3 regions of the Candidatus Sodalis pierantonii str. SOPE genome follow, and region 2 is predicted to be linked to each of the others. Evidence: predicted binding sites of a transcription regulator. Region 2 holds the regulator's gene; each other region holds the start of a gene.

Region 1 (7,651 bases), 1.6 Mb from region 2:
CTTCCGGCAGACCGTATTTGAAGCGAATCATCTCGCCCTGCTCGGTCACGCGCAGGCCGCCTTTCAGGCTGCCGGGCGGTTGCGAGAGCAGCGCGGCATGGGCCGGCGCGCCGCCGCGGCCGATGGAGCCGCCGCGTCCATGAAACAGCGTAAGATTGATGCCTGCCTTATCGCAGGTTTTGATCAACGCGTCCTGCGCGCGGTATTGCGCCCAGGAGGCGGTCATCACGCCGGCATCTTTGGCGGAATCGGAATAGCCAATCATCACCATCTGCTTGCCCTGAATGATACCGCGATACCAATCGATATTAAGCAGCTCGGTCATGACCCGATCGGCGTTATTCAAATCGTCCAGGGTTTCAAACAGCGGCGCCACCGGTAAGGTATAATCACAGCCCGCTTCTTTCAGCAGTAAATGTACCGCCAGGACGTCCGAAGGCGTGCGCGCCATGGAAATCACATAGGCGGCCACCGACCCCTGGGTCGCGTCGGCAATCACCCGGCACGTATCGAGCACTTCGGTGGTCTCTTCGCTCAGCTGCCAGCGCCGGGGCAGCAGCGGTCGCCGAGAATTGAGCTCGCGAATCAAGAATGCCTGCTTATCGGTCTCCGACCAACTGGCATAATCTCCCAGCCCCAAATAGCGGGTAATTTCGCTCAAAGCTTCAGTATGGCGGGTACTTTCCTGGCGCACATCGATGCGCACTAATTGAATACCGAAGCATTTGATCCGCCGCAGCGTATCCAGCAGCTGACCGCGGGCGATAATCGTCATGCCGCAGGCGCGCAGCGACTGATAACAGGCGAAAAGCGGTTCCCAAAGTTGATCGTTGGTTTCCAGTAAATCCGGCGGCGCCGCGCGATGTTCACCACGCAGCTGTGCCGCCAGCCAGTCCTGGGTACTGAGCAGCTGCGCGCGTAGTCGCTTCATTAGCCGGCGATAAGGCTCTTGCTCCTCTTCGCCGCCCCCGGCCAGCGCGCGCAACTCGGGGGTGCATTCCCCCATCGACAGCTCCGAGACCAGCACCTGTATGTCGCGCATAAAAAGATCCACCGCTTTCCAGCGGCTGAGTAGCAGCACGCGGCGGGTGATGTCGGCGGTAACATTCGGGTTGCCGTCGCGGTCTCCACCCATCCAGGAAGTGAAGGTGACCGGGACATTTTCTACCGGTAGTTTATAGCCGAAAACCTTTTCCAGTTGTTCATTGAGCTCGCGTAAATAGCGCGGTACTCCATCCCAAAGGCTATTTTCCACCACCGCGAAACCCCAGCGGGCTTCATCCACCGGCGTTGGGCGGTGTTTACGGATTTCGTCGGTATGCCAATATTGGGCGATCAATTGGCGCAGGCGGCGCATGATCTGCTTGTGTTCATACTCCGCCAGATCGTTGTGATCCAATTGTTTCAGACAGTTATTCACCTCGACCAGCATGTGTATCAGGGTGCGGCGGGTAATTTCGGTGGGGTGCGCGGTAAGGACCAATTCAATCGACAGGGATTCCACCGCGGCGCGAATCGCTTTTTCATTTAGTTCAGGGTGGTTTTTCAACCGGGTGAAGACTTTGCCCAGGCCTTCAGGATTATTAGCCGCTTCGCCATGGGGGGATATAGAATGAAATTGCTCAGCGGTATTGGCTAGATTAAGAAATTGGCTGAAGGCGCGCGCCACCGGCAGCAGCTCATCATTGGAAAGGTTTTGCAGGGTGGAAAGTAATTGCTGGCGATGCTTTTCATTGCCGGCCCGGGACGATTTGGACAGCTTGCGGATGGTTTCGACCTTTTCCAGGATATTTTTTCCCATCGCATCTTTAATCGTGTCGCCCAGAAGCTTCCCGAGCATACTAACGTTGCTTCGCATTGCCGAATATTGTTCGTTCATATGGACCCTGATTGGACTCTTTGAAAATTCATTTCACCGGATGGCGTAAATTGTTTGCCATTATCTAGCCACGTATCGCAAGGTTCGTCAATTGCCAACATTTCACGACAAAAATCCTCACATTCGCGGCAATTCGCGAAATTTAATTACACCTATCAATTATAAGAATATCTTATTCATTCAGGCGGTATTTTCTGCGCAAAGGGTGTTTTCCACGCGCGACGATGCTGGCGTGGAAAGCGTGTTACTCATTCAGTGATGGCAAAAATGCTGAACAATCTGCGTGATCAATTCCCAGGTGGGTTTGATGAATGCCGTGTCGATAAATTCATCGGGCTGATGCGCCTGATTGATAGAGCCGGGACCGAGCACCAGGGTGGGACATAACGCCTGAATAAACGGGGCCTCGGTGCAATAGTTGACCACCTCGGTCTCTACCCCCAGCAGTTTTTCCACCACTTGCACCAGCGGCGCATCCACCGGGCATTCATAGCCTGGGATGGGCGGATGCAGCGCCGACACCGTAATACGGCCCGGCCAGCGTTCGCTGACGGGCGCCAGCGCCTCGGTCATCAGCTCCTCCAGATCGCCGAGCGTTAGGCCGGGCAGCGGACGAATATCCATATGCAATTCACAGCAGCCGCAGATGCGGTTAGCCGCATCGCCGCCGTGAATATGACCAAAATTCATGGTGGGGTAAGGAATGACAAAGGCCGGATGGTGATAGCGCGTCTGTAGCGAATCACGCAGGAGCTTGAGCTGAGAGATGGCCTCATGCATCACTTCGATGGCGTTAACGCCGCGGGCGGGATCGCTTGAGTGCCCGGATTGCCCCATCACGGTGACCGCGTTGGACAAATGGCCTTTATGGGCGCGTACCGGCGTCAGGGAGGTCGGTTCGCCGATAATGGCGCAATCCGGCCTTAATTGACTGCTGCGGGCGAAATAACTGGCGCCGGCCATTGAGGTTTCTTCATCCGCCGTCGCCAGCACGTAGAGCGGTTTTTTCAGCGTGGCAGCATCGATATCCCGCAGGCTATCGAGCACGAAAGCGAAGAACCCTTTCATATCCGCAGTACCCAGGCCGTAAAGCTTATTGTCGTGCTCGGTCAGGACAAAAGGATCCCGCGTCCAGCGGCCATCGTCGAACGGGACCGTATCGCTGTGGCCCGTTAATAATAATCCCCCCGGCTCGCTGCCTATGCTTGCCAACATGTTAAACTTGTTGCGTGTCTCCGGCACCGGCTGGACTTCAACCTGAAACCCCAGATCGCGGAACCAGCCCGCCAGCAAAGTGATTAACGCCTCATTACTTTGGTCCAGAGCGGCGTCGGTGGCGCTGATGGACGGCGTGGCAATAAGCGCACGGTAGAGCTCAATAAAAGGGGGTATTTTTATCATCGTAGTTGACAGCCTTTGCTTTGGATAGTATCAATATTCATGCAATAATTGTGAATAAAAATACTTAACGTCGAGCGTGATGTAAACGGGTTTCTACCAGACTACTACGTTTGACCTCGCGGGTGAACAGCGGATTGGCGCTGAATCGCCCAACTCCCGTTTCGATAAGGTTAAGAAGGCAAACAAATTCCATGCTGAATATGCTGATTGTCGGCGCCAGCGGTTACACGGGCGCCGAGCTCGCGCTCTACCTGGCCCGCCACCCGCAGATGAATCTTGCCGCGCTGACGGTTTCCGCGCAGAGCGCCGACGCCGGCAAATTGCTCTCCGAGCTGCATCCGCAGTTAAAAGGCATTGTTGATTTGCCGCTGCAGCCGATGGACGATGTCAGCACATGGGCGAAGTGCGCCGATGTGGTGTTTCTCGCCACCGCCCATGAAGTAAGCCATACGATGGCACCGCAGTTTCTGGCGGCCGGCGGCGTGGTGATTGATCTTTCCGGCGCCTACCGCGTCAATCAGGCAGACTTTTATACGCAATATTACGGGTTCGAGCACCAGCACGCTGACTGGCTGGACCGGGCCGTATACGGTCTGGCGGAGTGGCAGGAAGAGGCGATAAAAACCGCTCAGCTGATAGCGGTGCCCGGCTGTTATCCCACCGCCTCGCAGCTGGCGCTTAAACCGCTGGTCGCAGGGGGGTTGCTTAACGGCGAACAATGGCCGGTGATAAATGCGGTCAGCGGCGTCAGTGGTGCCGGCCGCAAGGCAACGCTCGGCAATAGTTTCTGCGAAGTCAGTCTGCAGCCTTACGGTATCTTCACCCATCGCCACCAGCCGGAAATCGCCAGCCATTTGGGTATCCCGGTGATTTTCACGCCGCATTTGGGCAATTTTGCCCGCGGCATCCTGGCGACCATTACCTGTCGGCTGCGGCCTGGCGTGACCCAGGCGGCAGTCGCGGCCAGTTTCCATCAGGCCTATGACGACGAGCCGCTGGTGCGGCTTTACGATCAGGGCGTGCCGGCGCTCAAAGCGGTAGTGGGCACGCCGTTTTGCGATATTGGTTTTAAAATGCAGGGCGAACATCTGATCGTGGTGGCCGCCGAGGATAATCTGCTCAAGGGAGCAGCGGCGCAGGCGGTGCAGTGCGCCAATATCCGTTTTGGTTATGCGCAGACGCAGGCGCTTTGGTAAGGGCAAGTGAGGCCAACAGCATAATGAATCCATTGATTATCAAACTGGGCGGCGTATTGCTGGACAGCGACGAGGCGCTGGAGCGTTTATTTACCGCGCTCGATAGTTACCGCGCCGAGCACCAGCGCCCCTTGCTTATCGTCCACGGCGGGGGTTGCCTGGTGGACGAGTTGATGCATAAACTTTCCCTGCCGGTGGTAAAGAAAAACGGTCTGCGGGTGACGCCTACGGATCAGATTGCGATTATTACCGGCGCGCTGGCCGGCACCGCGAATAAGACGTTGTTGGCGTGGGCGAAGAAACACGCCATTAATGGGGTAGGGCTGTGCCTGGGGGACGGCGACAGCGTGAGCGTGACGCCGCTTGACCCGGCGCTGGGCCATGTCGGCCATGCGCATCCCGGTTCACCGGCGCTGCTGACCACGCTCTTGGACGCGGGCTATTTGCCCGTCATCAATTCTATCGGGATCACCGCCGATGGCGCATTGATGAACGTTAACGCCGATCAGGCGGCGACCGCGTTGGCCGCCACCCTGGGCGCGGATCTGATCCTGCTGTCCGACGTCAGCGGGATCCTCGACGGCAAAGGCCAGCGCATTGCGGAAATGACGGCGCAGAAAGCCGAACAGCTGATCGAACAGGGGATCATCACCGACGGTATGATAGTGAAGGTCAATGCCGCGCTCGATGCGGCACGTACGCTGGGCAGGCCGGTGGATATCGCCAGCTGGCGTCACGCCGAGCAGCTGCCGGCGTTGTTCAACGGCGTTGCCATCGGCACCCGCATATTGGCCTGATTCTCGGCACCGCCGGCCGCTTCGGTCGCCGGCCGGTTTGATATTACCCTCTTACGGCGCGGCATGAGGCCGTGCCCTCACATTGCCCGCGCGCGACGGCGCGGGTCAGCATGGTTTTCAGGAGAGCAGGTTATGGCACTTTGGGGCGGACGGTTCAGTCAGGCGGCGGATCAACGTTTTAAATCTTTTAACGACTCGCTGCGGTTCGATTATCGCCTGGCCGAGCAGGATATTGTCGGCTCCGTGGCCTGGTCCCGCGCGCTGGTCACCGTTGGGGTATTGAGCGAAACGGAACAACAGCAGCTGGAAGACGCCCTGAACGTCACCCTGGAAGAAGTGCGCGCAGCGCCGCAGGCCATCCTCGCCAGCGATGCGGAAGATATTCACAGCTGGGTTGAGCAGCGCTTGATTGAGAAGGTGGGCGACTTGGGCAAGAAGCTGCATACCGGGCGCAGCCGCAACGACCAGGTGGCGACGGATCTGAAGCTGTGGTGCAAAACGCAAGTCGCCGAGCTGCTTGGCGCAATTCGCCAATTGCAACAGGCGCTGGTGCTCACCGCCGAGGCCAATCAGGACGTCGTGATGCCCGGCTATACCCATTTACAGCGCGCGCAACCGGTCACCTTCGGTCATTGGTGTCTGGCCTACGGCGAGATGCTGTCCCGCGACGAAAGCCGCCTGCGCGACACATTAACACGGCTGGACGTCAGCCCGCTCGGCGCCGGTGCGTTAGCCGGCACCGCTTACGCTATCGATCGCGATCGGCTGGCCGGCTGGCTGGGTTTCGCTGGCGCCACCCGCAACAGCCTGGATAGCGTTTCCGATCGCGATCACGTTCTGGAGTTGTTGTCGGACGCGGCCATCGGCATGGTACATCTTTCCCGTTTTGCCGAAGATCTCATCTTCTTTAACACCGGCGAGACGGGCTTCATCGAGTTATCGGATCGCGTCACCTCCGGTTCGTCGCTGATGCCGCAGAAGAAAAACCCCGATGCGCTGGAGCTTATCCGCGGTAAATGCGGCCGGGTACAGGGCGCGCTGACCGCTATGTTGATGACGCTCAAGGGGTTGCCGCTGGCCTATAACAAGGACATGCAGGAAGATAAAGAGGGGTTGTTCGACGCGCTGGATACCTGGCTTGACTGCCTGCACATGGCGGCGCTGATACTCGATGGCATCCAGCTGAAATCGCCGCGCTGCCGTGAAGCGGCGCAGCAGGGCTATGCCAACGCCACCGAACTGGCGGATTATCTGGTGGCGCTGGGTATTCCCTTTCGCGAGGCGCACCATATCGTCGGTGAGGCGGTAGTGGAGGCGATTCGCCAGGGGCTGCCCCTGGAGGCGCTGCCGCTGGCGCAATTGCAGGCCTTCAGTCCGGTGATAGGCGATGATGTCTATCCGGTATTGGCGCTAACGTCATGCCTGGCGCAGCGTAAGGCGAAAGGCGGCGTGGCGCAGGAACAGATCGCGCAGGCTATCGCCGAGGCGAAACAGCGTCTGGCGTGACGTGAGCGGCTCTGCGACCGGGGCAAAAATGAACGTCCCGCGGCGCTGCCGCTTAGACGTGGGTTGCGCGCCTACGTCTGTTCCAGAAACGCCGCCAGCTCTTCGCTGCCGCCAATATGTTTGCCGCCGATAAACACCTGCGGCACCGTAGCGCGTCCCGTGACCGCGCGCAGGCTGACAGAGGTGGCGTCTTTCCCGAGTAAAATTTCCTCGAATGGCATACCGCGTTCGACCAGCATCTGCTTGGCCCTGGCGCAAAACGGGCAGCCGGGTTTGGTAAATAACGACACCGACGCCTGCACCTGACATCCCGGCGCCAGATAACATAGCATCGTATCGGCGTCGGACACTTCAAACGGATCGCCGGATTTGTCCGGCTCGATGAACATCTTTTCCACTACGCCGTCGCGCACCAGCATGGAGTAGCGCCAAGAGCGGGTACCGAAGCCCAGCGCCGCCTTCTCCACCAGCATACCCATGCCGCGGGTGAATTCGCCGTTGCCGTCGGGAATGAATTGGATGTGGTCCGCATGCTGATCCGCTTTCCTGGCATTCATAACAAAAGCATCGTTAACGGAGAGGCAGACAATACTGTCCACGCCCTGCTGCGCAAACAGCCCCGCCAGCTCGTTATAACGCGGCAAATGACTGGAAGAGCAGGTCGGCGTGAACGCCCCCGGCAGTGAAAAAACGATTACCGTCTTATGGCTGAACAGTTCATCCGTTGACACATCCACCCATTGATCGTCCTGGCGGGTATGGAATATGACTTGCGGGACCCTCTTTCCTTCCTGACTATGGAACATAACTAACCTTATTAACGTGATGGATGAAGAACGGCGGCCTGAGCCTGCTGCGGAGATTATTATTGG
Region 2 (7,651 bases):
TACTTCATGGCAATGGGGAGCGCGCCCCAGCACATGGCGGTGGTCAAAGCGAGCGCAATGCCGATGCCCGTCTGCTGTCCAGCCTGCTGCGTATTTTTCATGATGAACGGTGAGCGTAAAACAGCGGAATAAAGTAAAAAGCCCCGCAACCAGGTGCGGGGCTTTACTCGGCTATCAGAGAACGGAAAATTTATTCAGAAACGATGCTAACAAATTTACGGTTCTTCGGGCCCTTCACTTCAAACTGGATTTTACCCGTCGTTAAAGCGAACAGCGTATGATCTTTACCGCAGCCTACGTTGGTCCCCGGGTGGAACTTCGTTCCACGCTGACGGACGATGATGCTGCCGGCATTTACCGTTTCGCCGCCGAAGCGTTTAACGCCTAGGCGTTTACTTTCTGAGTCGCGACCGTTACGTGTGGAGCCGCCAGCCTTTTTGTGTGCCATGAGCCTGCTCTCCTGTTAAGCGCCAATACCGGTGATTTTAACGTCAGTGAACCACTGACGGTGGCCCCGATGCTTACGGAAGTGCTTACGGCGACGAAATTTCACAATCATCACTTTATCGCCGCGACCGTAAGCCACAACTTCCGCCGTGATCTTGCCGCCGTTCACGAAAGGACCGCCGATCTGGATGTCGTCGCCGTTGGCGATCATCATAACCTGGTCAAATTCAACAGTTTCACCCGTTGCGATGTCCAGCTTTTCAAGGCGAACGGTCTGACCTTCGCTCACCCGGTGTTGTTTACCACCACTTTGGAAAACCGCGTACATAAAAAACCCCGCTTTCCGCACGCTCAATCTGTAATCGTCTGGAGCGTGCTATAAAATATTCACAACAAAACAATAGGGCACGAATTCTACGCAAGAATCTCACTAAAGACAAGTGCAGAATACATACAGAAAGCGAATAAAGGTGCAGTTTCTTCATCGCCATTTATCTCTTATCTTACGTTTTTCAAGTACAATCAGTAACACTCTTTCCGCCATTCGGTCCCGTGTGCGGCATTACACTGACGGTATACCTACAAACCGATAGAAAATAATGAATCTTGAACAAATTACTGAACTGACCGCGCAGGATATGGCGGAGGTCAACACGGCAATTCGCGAGCAGCTAAACTCAGAGGTCGCCCTGATAAATCAGCTCGGCCACTACATCATCAGCGGCGGCGGCAAACGTATCCGACCCATGATTGCGGTGCTGGCGGCGCGTGCGCTGCACTATCAGGGCAAGCAGCATGTCACCGTCTCCGCGCTGATCGAATTTATCCATACTGCCACGTTGTTGCACGACGACGTGGTGGATGAATCGGACATGCGCCGCGGCAAAGCGACGGCCAATGCGGCGTTTGGCAACGCCGCCAGCGTCTTGGTCGGCGATTTCATCTATACCCGCGCTTTTCAAATGATGACCGCGCTGGAATCCCTGCGGGTGCTGAAGCTGATGTCTGAGGCGGTTAACATTATCGCTGAAGGGGAAGTGCTGCAATTAATGAACTGCAACGATCCGGATATCACAATCGACAGTTATATGCGGGTTATCTATAGCAAAACCGCGCGGCTGTTCGAGGCGGCGTCGCAGTCCTCCGCCATATTGGCCGGCGCCGATGCCCGCCAGGAGGCGGCGCTGCGCGATTACGGCCGTTATCTGGGCACCGCCTTTCAACTCATTGACGACCTGCTGGATTACGGCGCGGACGGGAAAACGCTGGGTAAGAATACGGGCGATGACTTAAACGAAGGTAAGCCGACGCTCCCGTTGCTGCACGCCATGCGTAACGGCACGCCAGAACAGGCGGCGCTGATCCGCCAGGCGATCGAGCAGGGCAATGGACGCCACCTGCTGGAGACGGTGCTGGACACCATGCGCCAGTGCGATTCCCTGGGATACACACGCCGGTGCGCGGAAGAGGAAGCGGACAAAGCTATCGCCTGTTTGGACTGCCTGTCGCCCTCCCCTTACCGCGATGCGCTAGAGGGCCTGGCCCACGTGGCGGTGCAGCGCGACGCTTGAAAGCGCAATCGCCAGAGGAAAGGAATCTCTTTGGAAAATCGCCGTCATTGAACGGCAAACCACGGCGTAACGCTGTCGTGGTTACTACCGTTACTCTTCTTGCAGCCCCAGCCGTACGATAAACGCGCCGATGCCTTCGCGCATAACAAAAGCAATCACCCGCTCCCTCTCTTCCACGGTCAGTTGCCGGTAGATGGTTATCCAGGTGGCCAGGGCCACGGATACCCCTTCCGCTGGCGCTTCAAGAGACCATTCGACGTCGTCCCCGTCCCGCATTTCCCGGCGCATTAGCGCTTTTTGCACCACCGCCGGCAGGCTATCGAACGCATACTCCATCCCCCGCCCCTGCGCCCCTTTTCTGCGCCGCCGGTTCCATTTTTCACGCCTGGCAAGATCACACAGCCCCTGACGGGTACCGGGTAGTCCGGCAACGGACAGCAGTTCCTGCGTGCTGAACCAGGCTTGTTTCATAAGATTTTCATTCCGAATTCGACCTGCATAACAAATTAGAATTTATTTGGAAAATAATTGAAAATATTTAAGAAGTTTGATGCTATATATTTTCCAACTAAAGGCTGTGACCATTGCCTTCGTTTTATCTACATTGGTTAGTTATACCATTAATCCTCGTTTGTCTTACAGCAAAAGGAACGAAATGTGAGCGAAAGGAATACAGATTGGCACCCTGCGGATATCATCGCGGCACTTCGTAAACGCGGAACCTCCCTGGCCGCGGTATCGCGCGCGGCGGGATTGAGTTCATCCACGCTGGCGAACGCCCTCACCCGGCCTTGGCCCAAAGGTGAATGGCTCATCGCCGATGTGCTGGAGGTCCATCCTTCGGTGATATGGCCCAGCCGCTATATCGACCCGGAAACCAATCAATTGCTCGATAGGAAAAGCCTGATACGCCAGCGCTGATCCTCGGCGCTGGGGAGGGCCATGCCTTCCCCGGCGCATTATTTCATTCCGGCCTGAGATCGTTAACCGGCTCATCCGGATAGTCCAGACGCTTTAACAGGTTCAACACACCCTCACGTACGATAAAAGAGACGATAAAATCGCGCTCCGCATCGGAAAGTTGCCGATGAATTTCGTTCCAAGTTGCCGACGTCTCCTGTGGAGAGAGTTGGTACTCCGCCGGGTTGGTCCTTAAAGAAAGCGTCTTTTTTACCATGTCCGGCAAACTGTGCCAGGCATACTCTACCGCTTTGCCGCGCGCACCCTCGCGCCGCCTTTTTTGCCAGCCCTCCTCCCTGGCTCGCCGATTCAGTCCCTGTCGTGTTTTGGGTAGTCCACCTACCCCAATCAATTCGTGCGTTGCAATCCATTCTTTTTTTATTTCCATCTTTAATCCCCCTCCTTGTCATGGTGACAGCCTGGCGCTATCGCCATCGCACGGTTTGGGCAGGTACTGTGGAATTTACGGCACCTGATTCCCGTTCCGCTATTACGACAACATTTAATGTATAACATTAAAGACTTGTCGTAACGCTAATTACAACACAAAAAAAGCGCATTGGATCAAAGGTGGCATTAAAAAATGAGATCAATGCCAGCTATTAGAATAAAAAACACAAAATTAATAAAAACTGTTCATTATTAATTGAATAGAATTCTTATAGCATTATCCATGTTATTACTGTAATGTAATAAACTATACCTTAAGAAATAAGTTTAGGTGAAAACGAATGACCGGGAAAAGGGAAAAGAAAATGGCGTTGCTGCTAAATTTTCGACACGGAAACCGGGCCAGAAATAGTATTTGGCATAAGGAAAAGTTTATCGTTATACCCTGCTGAGGCGATGAAATGTTTAGCGTAGATTTAATCCCTCCGCCGACGCCATAACAGAAGTCGAGACAATCCCCGCATGGCGTCAGGCGTCCCTTTTCGCCGGCGCAGGGCACCGTCACACGCACCGGCTCATCAGCAATAGCCGCCCCACCGGCGCCGGCCCTGCCTGACACCTAAGCGCGCCGGGCCAGCCCACGCCCCGGCGCGGCAATGCCCCTAGCCCGGGCGAAACGCCTGACAAAACAATGCCGGCGTCGCCGGCAAATAACAGACCGCACCCGGCGGCTGTGATTATAAAGGGCCACGCCGACGCAAGGATCGTAGCGCCTTATCCTCACGGCGGCGGCGGGCTACTGCTGCAGGAACTGGTCGCCGCGCGCATATCCTGTAGCGCCTGCTGCTCGAAGTCGCTGAGGATACCCAGCGGTCGCCGCGCGCTAACGCCCTGCGGCCCCAGCAGCAGCGGTTGGGCAAAAAAGCGGGAAAACGCCGACTCGCTTTCGACATAGGCGCATTCGATAATTCCCTGCTGCCCCTGCAGCGCCCGCACCAGCGACAGCGTAAAGCGGGCCGCGGCATACCCCATGGCAAGCGTGGCCGATCCAGCGCCGGCTTTGGTCTCCACCACCTCGGTGCCGGCGTTGTGGATGCGCCGCGTCAGGAGATTCACTTCTTCATCGCTGAAAGTGATCCCCGGCACCTGCGATAACAAAGGCAGAATGGTGACGCCGGAGTGGCCGCCTACCACCGGCACCTCTATTTGATCCGGCCGCAGCCCTTTCATGGCCGCCACGTAACTGTTGGCGCGGATGACGTCTAGGGTGGTGATACCAAAAAGCTTTTGCGGCTGATAGACCCCGGCCTGCGCCAGCACGCCGGCGGCGATGGCAACCAGGGTATTCACCGGATTGGTGACAATGCCGATCAGCGCCTCGGGCGCACAGACCGCCACCTGGCCCACCAGCTGCCGCACGATGCCGGCATTAACATTAAACAGATCCGCACGATCCATACGGGGCTTACGGGCGACGCCCGCCACAATCAGCACGATATCGGCGCCAAGCAACGCCGGGGACGCGTCTGGACCGCAAAAATCACGCACCTTCACCGGCGAGGGAATGTGGCTGAGGTCCACGGCAATCCCCGCCATTACCGGCGCGATGTCATACAGCGAGAGTTCCCCATCCTGGGGTAAACGGGTTGTTAGCAGCAGCGCCAGCGCCTGGCCGATGCCGCATTGCCGCGCCGAGCAATGCGACTTTCATTGTAATCTCCTTATATCCCTACGAAGAATGGCATCTCATACTCTACTGAAAAGCATAAAGGCATCGCCTAATAAAGACAATTGATGAACATCAGGATTGCGACAGCGCATGGAGAAGCAGGCCATCTGTAGGCGGGTTGCAAGTTGGGGGCTTTTCACCCACCATGGACAGCGAAAGCTGTCTCCGGCAGCAATTTCATTGCATAAATATGCATAATAATCCATTAAATAATCGGCTTACTCTGCGGTAAAACATGCGAAATCAATCGAAACAGGAAGAACTGGTCAAGGCGTTCAAGGCGCTGCTAAAAGAGGAAAAATTCAGCTCTCAGGGCGAGATTGTGCTTGCGCTGCAGGAAGCGGGCTTTGAGAACATTAATCAATCCAAGGTCTCGCGTATGCTGACTAAATTCGGCGCCGTACGCACCCGTAACGCCAAGATGGAAATGGTATATTGCCTGCAGGCGGAGCTGGGCGTTCCCACCGCCAGCAGCCCGCTGAAAAATCTGGTGCTGGATGTGGATCATAATGACGCACTGGTTGTCATCCATACGAGCCCCGGCGCGGCACAGCTCATTGCCCGAATGCTGGATTCGCTGGGGAAATCAGAAGGGATCCTCGGCACCATTGCTGGCGATGATACGGTCTTTACCACGCCCGCGCCTGGCTTCTCGGTCAAACGACTGTATGAATTTATTCTGGTCCACTTTAACCAAGAGCTCTGACGCCACCGCCGCTCGCGTTCGCAGCCGGCAGGGCCGACGGCGCACGGGATGCGCCATGCCGGCGGCGTTACCGTAGAGCTGCCGCCGGCGCCTGCTGGCCTAAGCTTGCCGGTCGGGCGCCTCGCCACGGCGTTAAACCCAGCATGCCGCAGGGTGGAAATGATCCCGCTTTCGACGTTTAACGTTCCTTTCGCCAGCGCCGGCTCCCGCCGGCGGTCGCGTACATGCCCAGAAGCTACCGCGCTCCATCGGCACGCGATTTAGGCGGATGCGCCCTAATCCGTCATCATGCACAAAGCCGGATCCGATAAGTTAAACGGCGATTTTTAACATTGTCTTACGCCGGGTAGGTTTTTTTACCTTGGTAAATAGCGTGACGTCGGATGTTACATGTCAGAAATAAGGGACTTTATCTGTAGGCCAGTGGGAAATGTTATCTCAGACCGCACTTTTAGCCACATCAACTTATACGCATGATTTTACATGAATTTAACAAAATACGCTCATTTTTTGCGCATATTTAATAACTTTTACTTCTAACCTGGATGATTGCAAGCTGAAATTCTCATAAATAATTATTATCAAACTATTGGTTTATGTTGTTACTAGTGCATACTTAGCTTCGTGATAAGCATCACAGTCCGAGAAAAATGAGCGTTATATGAGGAATAAAATGATGAAAGCAAGAACGGCGTTACCATTAATGGCGGTGCTTTCCGCATTGTTTTTCGGCGCGTTCGCCGCGGATTCGATCTCGCTGCAGCAGGCTCAAGATTTGCAGCCCATGGGCAGCGTTAGCGGTATCGACGGTGCGCCAAGCGACATCCATCAGGCGCTGAATCAGGCGGCCGACGCGAAGGGCGCACGCGCCTACCACGTAACCGAAGCCTATGAACACGGCAACTGGCACGCCACCGCCCAGCTTTACAAATAATCAGTTCGCCAGAACCGGGACGGCTGCCCGCGGTAGCGCCTGGCAGATCAGCGCCACCCGGCGGGCATGCTTTTTGGCAGCACTATGCAATGTGTCATGTTGTGAAACACTCTCTGTAACCCACATCATTTCGCGGCGACCCTCAGTTAATCCCGTGTCCGGAATTAACCCATCGCGATTTGATGATTCCCTCATCGTCTAGCAGATGATTTTCCCCCGCTCGCGGGTTTTTTTTTGCCCTGGCGCAGAGCGCTACCCTTCCCTGCCGCGAGAAAGCGCTGCCCTGGCGCGTGGCTCGTTGCGCCAACTGATCCAGCAGCTTGGCATGAATGCCGCCAAAACCGCCGTTGCTCATCACCAGGATGAAATCTCCCGGTTGCGCGGTTTTCACGATCATTTCCACCAGCGTATCAACATCAGCGCTGCAGTGCGCGGGCTGCACGCAGGCCTCCGCCACTTCGCTCACCTGCCAGGGAATATGCTGCGGCTGATACAGAAACACCTCGTCAGCGCGGCCGAGTGACGGCGCCAGCTCATTTTTGGATAGCCCCATTTTCATGGTGTTGGAACGGGGCTCCAGTACCGCCAGAATCCGCGCCGTGCCGCCGATTTTGCTGCGCAGCGCCGCAAGCGTCGCCAGGATAGCGGTGGGATGATGGGCAAAATCATCGTAAACCGTCACGCCGTTGGCGGTACCTTTAAGCTCCAACCGCCGGCGGGCATTGATAGAGCGGTCCAGCGTCCGGCAGGCGTCCGCCGGCTGCACGCCGACGTGGCGAACGGCGGCGATAGCCATCAGCGCGTTATGCATATTATGCTCGCCCACCAGTTGCCAACTGACCGCGCCAACGGGCTCATCGTGAAAATACACCTCGAAACCGCTCGCGTCCGGGGTGGTTTTTTTCGCCCGCCAT
Region 3 (7,651 bases), 2.1 Mb from region 2:
CCATTCGCGACTGGCTTTACGCCGCGCGCGAAGGCGAAGCCTGGCTTGAAGGGCGTCGGGGCTGTCAGCCGCTGCAGGCGTCGGATATTACGGTACTGGTGCGCAACCGCAACGAGGCGGCGCTGATACGCGACGCGCTGGCGGCGCTGATGATCCCGGCGGTGTATCTCTCCAACCGGGACAGCGTCTTCGAGACGCCCGAGGCGCGCGAACTGCAATGGATCCTTCAGGCGGTGTTGACGCCGGAGAAGGATACCGCGCTGCGCTGCGCGCTGGCCACCGGGCTGCTGGGTTTTGATGCCGCGACTATTGATGCGCTGAATAACGATGAACGCCGCTGGGAGCAGCGGGTTGAAGAGTTTGCCGACTATCGCCAGCGCTGGCAAAAAACCGGCGTACTACCGATGCTGCGTCAAATGATGATAAACCATCGCATCGCGGAAAGCCTGTTGGCAAGTCAGGGGGGCGAACGCCGGCTGACCGACGTACTGCATTTGGGAGAACTGCTACAGGAAGCCTCGACGCAACTGGAGAACGAATTTGCGCTGGTCCGCTGGCTGGCGCTGCAAGTGGAATCCCCTAATCCACAGGCGACGAATCAGCAATTGCGGCTGGAAAGCGATCGTCATCTGGTGCAAATCATTACGGTGCATAAATCCAAAGGTCTAGAGTTCCCGCTGGTGTTCCTGCCGTTCGCGGCCGATTTTCGCGTGCAAAGGCGGCCGCTGTTTCACGATCGCCAGGCGTACGGAGCCTGGCTGGATCTCAGCGCGGCGCAAGAGAGTTTACGGCTGGCGGAGGAGGAGCGGCTGGCGGAAGATTTGCGTCTGTTTTACGTGGCGCTAACGCGTTCTATCTACCATTGCAGTCTGGGCATCGCGCCGTTGTATCGCGGCAGCCGCAAAAAAACCGGCGCCAGCGATCTGCATTTGAGCGCACCCGGCTACCTGATTCAGCAGGGGCAGGATGGCGATGCGGATGACCTGCACGATCGGCTGGTAGCGTTGGTGGCGCGCGCCGACGGAGATATTGCCCTGTGCGAGGCGCAGGCCGAGCCGGCGCAACCGCTGAGACCCGCCCCCGAGCCCGCTCCCGCGGTAAGCGCCCGCAGCTGGCCCGCGCCGCCGCGCGATCCCTGGCGGGTCACCAGCTATTCCGGTCTGCAACGGCACGGCAGCTCGGTGGTGATGGAGTTGCAACCGCGGTTGGACGTGGATGCCGCGGGAGAGGGCGGGCAGCAGGAAAGGCTACAGTTGACGCCGCATACCTTTCCGCGCGGCGCGTCGCCGGGGACGTTTTTGCACGGTCTATTTGAAACGTTGGATTTCAACCGGTCGTTGGACCCGAAGTGCCTGAGTGAACAGCTGGCGCAGCAGGGCATCGACGCCGTTTGGCTGCCGGTGCTAACGCACTGGATGGAAAGCATTATCGCCATGCCGCTGGATGGCGGGTCGCTTTCTCTCGCGCATCTGGCGCCCGACAGCCGCCTTGCTGAATTGCCGTTTTATCTGCCTATCGACGCGGTGGTGCAGGCGCGCGATCTGGATCTGCTCTGCAAGCGCTACGATCCGCTTTCGGCACGCTGCCCACCGCTGGATTTTCCGCAGGTCAAAGGGATGCTGAAAGGGTTTATCGACCTGGTTTTCCGCTGGCAAGGCCGTTATTACCTGCTGGACTATAAATCCAACTGGCTGGGAGAGGAGAGTACCGCCTACACCTTGCCGGCGATGGAACAGGCGATGATCGCCCATCGTTATGAGTTGCAGTACCAGCTTTATACGCTGGCGCTGCATCGCTTTTTGCGCCACCGCCTGGTGGATTATGATTACCAGCGCGATTTCGGCGGGGTATATTATCTGTTTCTGCGCGGCATCGACGCAGCGCAACCGGGAAATGGCGTGTTTCATTGCCGGCCGGACATGGCCTTAATCGACGGACTTGACCGCTTATTCACCGGCGAAATGCGGCCGGCGGCGCAAAGCGGCTAACGCAGGAGACTTATAGATGGAAGAGATTCTTGCCGAAGCGCAACGGTTGCGTTTGTTCCGGCCGCTGGACGTCCAATTCGCCCGTATGCTGGCCACGCCCGCCGAGCCCGCGCTGATGTTGGCCAGCGCCTGCCTCAGCGCCGATGCCGGCGCCGGCCATGTTTGCCTGCCGCTGGCGCTATTAACGCCGGCGCGGCTGTTTGACGGCCGGATGCCGACGCAGGCGCAGCAGGCCTGGCTGCGGGCCGGTAGCCCCTCTCTTGACGAATGGCAGCAGCACCTGCTGGCGTCCAACGCGGTGAGCGACGGTTCACGTCCAACACCGCTGGTGCTGGATAACCAGCGCCTGTATTTACAGCGCATGTGGCGGTATGAATGCGCGGTGGCACAGTTCTTCAACCGGCCTCGACCGCCGGTGGCCGGCGACGAAACCACCCTCGCTGCGGTGCTGGCGCGCTACTTTCCCGGCGACGGCGCGGGAATCGACTGGCAAAAAATTGCCGCGGCGGTCGCGATAACGCACCCGGTGGCGCTAATATCGGGCGGGCCGGGCACCGGCAAGACCTCCACGGTGGCGAAGCTCCTGGCGGCCCTGTTGCAGTTGAGCGACGGCGGTCGTGCGCGCATGTTAATGGCGGCCCCCACCGGAAAAGCGGCAGCGCGCCTGAGCGAATCCCTCGGCCTGGCCCTACAGCGTCTGGGGCTGGATGAAGAGCAGAAACAGCGATTGCCGCGCGAGGCGATAACGCTGCACCGCTTGCTCGGGGCGCAGCACAACAGCCAGCGGATGCGCTATCACCGTGGAAACCCGCTGCATGTGGATATTCTCATCATTGATGAAGCATCAATGGTTGATTTGCCGATGATGGCCAATGTGATTGCGGCGCTGCCGCCGCAAGCGCGGGTGATCTTCCTGGGGGATCGATGCCAGCTATCCTCGGTGGAGGCGGGAGCGGTGCTGGGCGATATCTGCCAGTTCGCCGAGGCCGGTTACCGCCCCGCGCGCCGTGCGGAACTGACGCGGCTAACGGGCTTTACGCTGCCGGCGGGTACGGGCGGCGGCGGTTATGGCGTTGCCGATAGTTTATGTCTGCTGCGTAAAAGCTACCGTTTCGATGAAGGATCCGGTATTGGCCGGCTGGCAAATGCTATCAACGCCGGCGACGCCAAGGACGCGCTGGCGCTGCTTAACGCCGGCACCGCGGCGGATGTCGTCTACACGCCGCTGCGTGAGACGGCGGATTATCAGCGTATGCTGGACGACTGCGTCGAGGGCTATCGGGACTATTTGTCGCGGGTGCGCAACCATGATGCGCCGGCCGCGATTCTGGACGCCTTTAACCGCTTCCGCCTGCTGTGCGCGCTGCGGGAAGGGCCTTTTGGAGTCGCCGGTCTGAACGACCGTATTGAGCTGGCCTTGAGCCGGGTGGGGCTGCTCACCCTCGGCAATGCCGGGCGCAGCTACGCGGGGCGGCCGGTGATGATCGTACGCAATGCGCCGTCGTTGGGGCTGTATAATGGCGATATTGGGATCTTGCTCTGGGATGGCGAACAGACGCTGCGCGTGCATTTCTCCCTGCCGGACGGCGGTGTCAAAGCGGTGCCGCTAAGCCGACTGCCGGAGCATGAGACGGCATTCGCGATGACGGTGCATAAATCCCAGGGGTCGGAATTCCACCATACCGCGCTGGCGTTACCCAATCAGATCTTGCCGGTGTTAACGCGAGAATTGCTGTATACCGCGGTCACGCGCGCGCGCGCGCGGTTGTCCCTGTACGCGACCGACGTGGTATTGCAACACGCCATGGCGACCAAAACCCAGCGGCGCAGCGGCCTAATCGAGCGGCTGGCTGCGGGCCAGGCCGTACCGCCGCAGCCAGCCGACGACCGCTGACGCGCGCGGCGATGTTTTCCGCCTGGCCCGCCGGTCCCACGGTATTAGGCTCAACGGCCGTCCCGCGTGCTGGCCGTTAGGATTGCCTCACCGCACCGTGGCCGTCCTGTAACTTCGCCGTTTCGATCGCTTTATCGTTTAACAGCCGTCCTGCGTCTCAAGGTCGGCCACCAGAATTTTAGACCGGCGCTGGTAGTTATACAGCGCCTTTTTCTGGTTCGGCAGTATGTCCACTTCCGCCGGGGTGAAGCCGCGCTCTTGAAACCAGTGAATGCTGCGGGTAGTGAGTACAAACAGTTTCTTCAGCCCCATTCGACGCGCCTGTTGCGCGATGCGCGTCAACAGCATCTCGCCGTGTGACGAACTGCGATAATCGGGATGCACCGCCACGCAGGCCATTTCCCCTATCTGCTCATCGGGAAAGGGATAAAGCGCCGCGCAGGCGATGGTCATGTTGTCCCGTTCGATAATGGTAAATTTGTCGATCTCCATCTCCAATTGCTCGCGGGAGCGGCGCACCAAAATCCCCTGCTGCTCCAGAGGGCGAATGAGCGCCAGAATGCCACCGATATCGTTGATGGTGGCCCGCAGCACCTGCTCGGCGCTTTCCATCACAAGCTGCGTGCCAATGCCGTCGCGGGAAAAGAGCTCTTGCACCAGCGCGCCATCTTCTTGATAGCTAATAAGATGGCAGCGCCGCACGCCGCTGCGGCAGGCTTTTACCGCACCCCGCAGAAAGCGCACGGTGCCGGAATGGTAATCGCCGCGCGCTTCCAACTGTTCGATGCGCCGCTGGGCGTCGTTGGGGAACAGTTCGGAAATAATATCGTCGTCTTCGCCAATCACGCCCTGCGACGAGCAAAAGCCGATAATCTTTTCCGCTTTCAGCTTGATAGCCAGCTGCGTCGCCACCTCTTCGGAGGTGAGATTAAAACTTTCGCCGGTGACCGAAACCGCCACCGGGCCGAGAAGGACGATGGCGCCGCCGTCCAACTGGCGATGAATCGCCTCATCATCGATACGGCGGATGCGGCCGCTGTGGCAATAGTCCACGCCATCATCCACGCCCAAGGGCTGGGCAATAATAAAATTGCCGCTCACCACATTGATGTGCGCGCCCTGCAGCGGCGTATTATTCAAACTCATCGACAGTCGGGCGGTGATATCCAGCTGTAGCTGGCCGGCGGCCTGCTTCACTCGTTCGAGGGTGGGGGCGTCGGTGACGCGGGTATGTTTGTGGTAAATCGGCTCAAGATGGTGTACCGCCAGATTGGCGTCGATTTGCGGCCGGGCGCCGTACACCAGCACCAGGCGGATACCCAAGCTGTGCAACAGGCCGATGTCATTAACAATACTGGCGAAATTTTCATGCTCGATGGCTTCGCCGCCCAGCATAACGACAAAGGTTTTGCCACGGTGTGCATTGATATAAGGAACCGTATGGCGAAAACCCTGAACCAATTCTGTACTGCGTTCCTTCACGGCCTACCCTCTGTGAATGATTATTCTGATTTTGTGTATTTTTATTCTTTTAACCCCCGTTTGGCAAGTCCCGATTTACAGTAGTCCACTTTGTAAAGATGCGCAAAGTTCGCTCCGCACCGCCCATGTCTGGCCTTTTCGGGATGACAGCGGCCGGCGGTTTGGTTAAAGTTTCCGCCGTTAACGATAAACGATTGGTTTTTCAGATAATGCACATGTTATTACCGGGGCGTTATGCCTGATTCAGAACACAACCGCGTGCGCCGACATTTGTTGCAGGGCGTGGCCGCCACCTGGTTGCTAAGCGTCAGCCGGGTTGGCTTCGCCGCCACCCCAACCATTGTGGCGGTGCGCATTTGGCCCGCCTCTAGCTATACCCGCGTGACGCTGGAATCGAATGTCACCTTGAAATACCGCACCTTTACCTTGAGCGGCCCGGAGAGGCTGGTGCTGGATATCGAAGGTCTGCGGCTCAATTCGATGCTCAGCCAGCTCAGCGGGAAGGTGCGGCCGGAAGACCCCTATATTAGCCAGATGCGGGTCGGCCAGTTCGATGGCCAAACCGTGCGGCTGGTGCTGGAGCTGAAACAGAAAGTGGCGCCGCGTTTTCTGACGCTGGCGCCGGCCCACGGCTTCCGCCACAGGCTGGTGCTGGATCTTTACCCGCACCAGGGCAGCCGTTCCGCGGTGCAGGACGACCCGCTACTGGCGCTGCTGGAAGATTATAACAAGGGCGATCTGGCGCGCACCCTGCCGCCGGAATCCCAGGCGCCGCAGGCCGGGAAGGCCGGGCGCGATCGATCGGTGGTGGTGATGCTCGATCCGGGCCACGGCGGCGAAGATCCCGGCGCTATCGGCAAATATAAAACCCGTGAAAAGGATATTGTTCTACAGATAGCCCGCCGCCTGAGCGCGCTGATTAAACGCGAGCCGAATATGCAGGTCTACATGACCCGTAATGAGGATGTGTTTATCCCGCTGAAGGTGCGGGTGGCCAAGGCGCGTAAGCAGCGGGCGGATTTGTTCGTTTCAATACATGCCGATGCATTTACCCGCCGCACCGCCCACGGTGCCTCGGTATTCGCGTTATCCACTAAAGGGGCCACCAGCGCGGCGGCCCGCTATCTGGCCCAAACGCAAAACGCCGCCGATGAGATAGGCGGTGTGAGTAAAAGCGGCGATCGCTATCTGGATCATACGATTTTCGATTTGATGCAGACCGCTACCATCAACGACAGCCTGAAATTCGGTAAGCATGTGTTGAGTCATGTGGGCAAGATCACCCAATTGCATAAAAAGAGCGTCGATCAGGCGGGTTTTGCGGTTTTGAAAGCACCGGATATTCCTCCGATTCTGGTGGAGACGGTATTCATCAGCAATATTCAAGAAGAACGGCGGCTGCGTACCGCCCGTTATCAGCAGCAGATGGCGGAAGCGATTTTGGCGGGTATCAAAGCCTATTTTGCCGCCGGAGGCGTACTGGCGCGGCGCTAAAACGCCGCGCTTGGAAATGGGTGCCTGATGTGGCTGCTTCTCACTTCCGCGCTTCAGGCCGGCCTGCGCGAGCGCCGGACCTGGGTTTGGCCCATGTGTTCCGAACTCGGACGATAACGGAGCCGCGCGGGCGCCCTATCAAGGCAAATCCGGCGTCAGGTCCATTTTGCTCCATTTCTGCGACAGCTGGCGGATCACGCCATCGTGCACGGCGGCGGTGATAGCCGCGTCAAAGGTGGCTTTCAGACGGGTTTCCCCTTTGCGCATGCCCATTGCGACATCGGTGGCGAGCATCGCGCCTTTGAGATCCGGTCCGGCATTGATAAGCGTATCGTTGCTGGGTTTCGCCATCACCGACCGGGCATACACCCCGCTATCGAAACCGGCGTCGATACGGCCTGCCTTGAGATCCAGATCCCGCTCCGCCGAACTGCGATAGGTGCGTACCGTGACGTCATCGCCGAAGTAAGTTTTCATCAGTTGCTCGTGGCTGGTGGATTGCACCACCCCGACAGTTTTGCCTTTCAGCATAGCGCCAAGCGTCGCCATCACCGGATCCGCGCGGGTTTTATCGTTAAGGTTCAGCCGTTCGCCGCGCATCGGCATCGACGCCAACGGCCCGTTTTTCAGCACCAGGAAACTGGCGACGCCGCTGGCGTAAGGCACGGTGAAATCCACCACTTTCTTACGTTTTTCATTGATTCCCAGCGTCATCACCAAGTCATATTTACCCACGTTAAGGCCCGGTACCAGCGTGGCCCAGGCGCCACTTTCCAATTGACATTCCACTTTG

The links. The regulator ArgR, encoded in region 2, controls arginine synthesis, uptake and breakdown. The targets are predictions, from matches to a motif close to ANTGAATAAAAATACANT.
Region 1: the regulator ArgR is predicted to act here: its motif matches at 3,330-3,347, upstream of argC (N-acetyl-gamma-glutamyl-phosphate reductase).
Region 3: the regulator ArgR is predicted to act here: its motif matches at 5,397-5,414, upstream of argA (amino-acid N-acetyltransferase).

What each region holds. Positions count from the first base shown of each region.
Region 1 covers NZ_CP006568.1:2,874,450-2,882,100, forward strand. Annotated here, with positions in the region: partial or broken gene ppc (phosphoenolpyruvate carboxylase) at 1-1,879, opposite strand, end outside; gene argE (acetylornithine deacetylase) at 2,132-3,280, opposite strand; gene argC (N-acetyl-gamma-glutamyl-phosphate reductase) at 3,472-4,476, shown strand; gene argB (acetylglutamate kinase) at 4,497-5,273, shown strand; gene argH (argininosuccinate lyase) at 5,406-6,779, shown strand; gene SOPEG_RS14540 (glutathione peroxidase) at 6,851-7,585, opposite strand.
Region 2 covers NZ_CP006568.1:1,280,436-1,288,086, reverse strand. Annotated here, with positions in the region: partial or broken gene SOPEG_RS06650 (DMT family transporter) at 1-101, opposite strand, end outside; gene rpmA (50S ribosomal protein L27) at 191-448, opposite strand; gene rplU (50S ribosomal protein L21) at 464-775, opposite strand; gene ispB (octaprenyl diphosphate synthase) at 1,047-2,018, shown strand; gene SOPEG_RS06630 (DNA-binding protein) at 2,109-2,489, opposite strand; gene SOPEG_RS06625 (helix-turn-helix domain-containing protein) at 2,676-2,939, shown strand; gene SOPEG_RS06620 (DNA-binding protein) at 2,983-3,360, opposite strand; partial or broken gene mdh (malate dehydrogenase) at 4,149-5,079, opposite strand; gene argR (transcriptional regulator ArgR) at 5,333-5,803, shown strand; gene SOPEG_RS06605 (YdgH/BhsA/McbA-like domain containing protein) at 6,480-6,737, shown strand; partial or broken gene mpl (UDP-N-acetylmuramate:L-alanyl-gamma-D-glutamyl-meso-diaminopimelate ligase) at 7,033-7,651, opposite strand, start outside.
Region 3 covers NZ_CP006568.1:3,711,732-3,719,382, reverse strand. Annotated here, with positions in the region: gene recB (exodeoxyribonuclease V subunit beta) at 1-1,988, shown strand, start outside; gene recD (exodeoxyribonuclease V subunit alpha) at 2,005-3,882, shown strand; gene argA (amino-acid N-acetyltransferase) at 4,021-5,364, opposite strand; gene amiC (N-acetylmuramoyl-L-alanine amidase AmiC) at 5,599-6,858, shown strand; gene SOPEG_RS18490 (transporter substrate-binding domain-containing protein) at 6,997-7,651, opposite strand, start outside.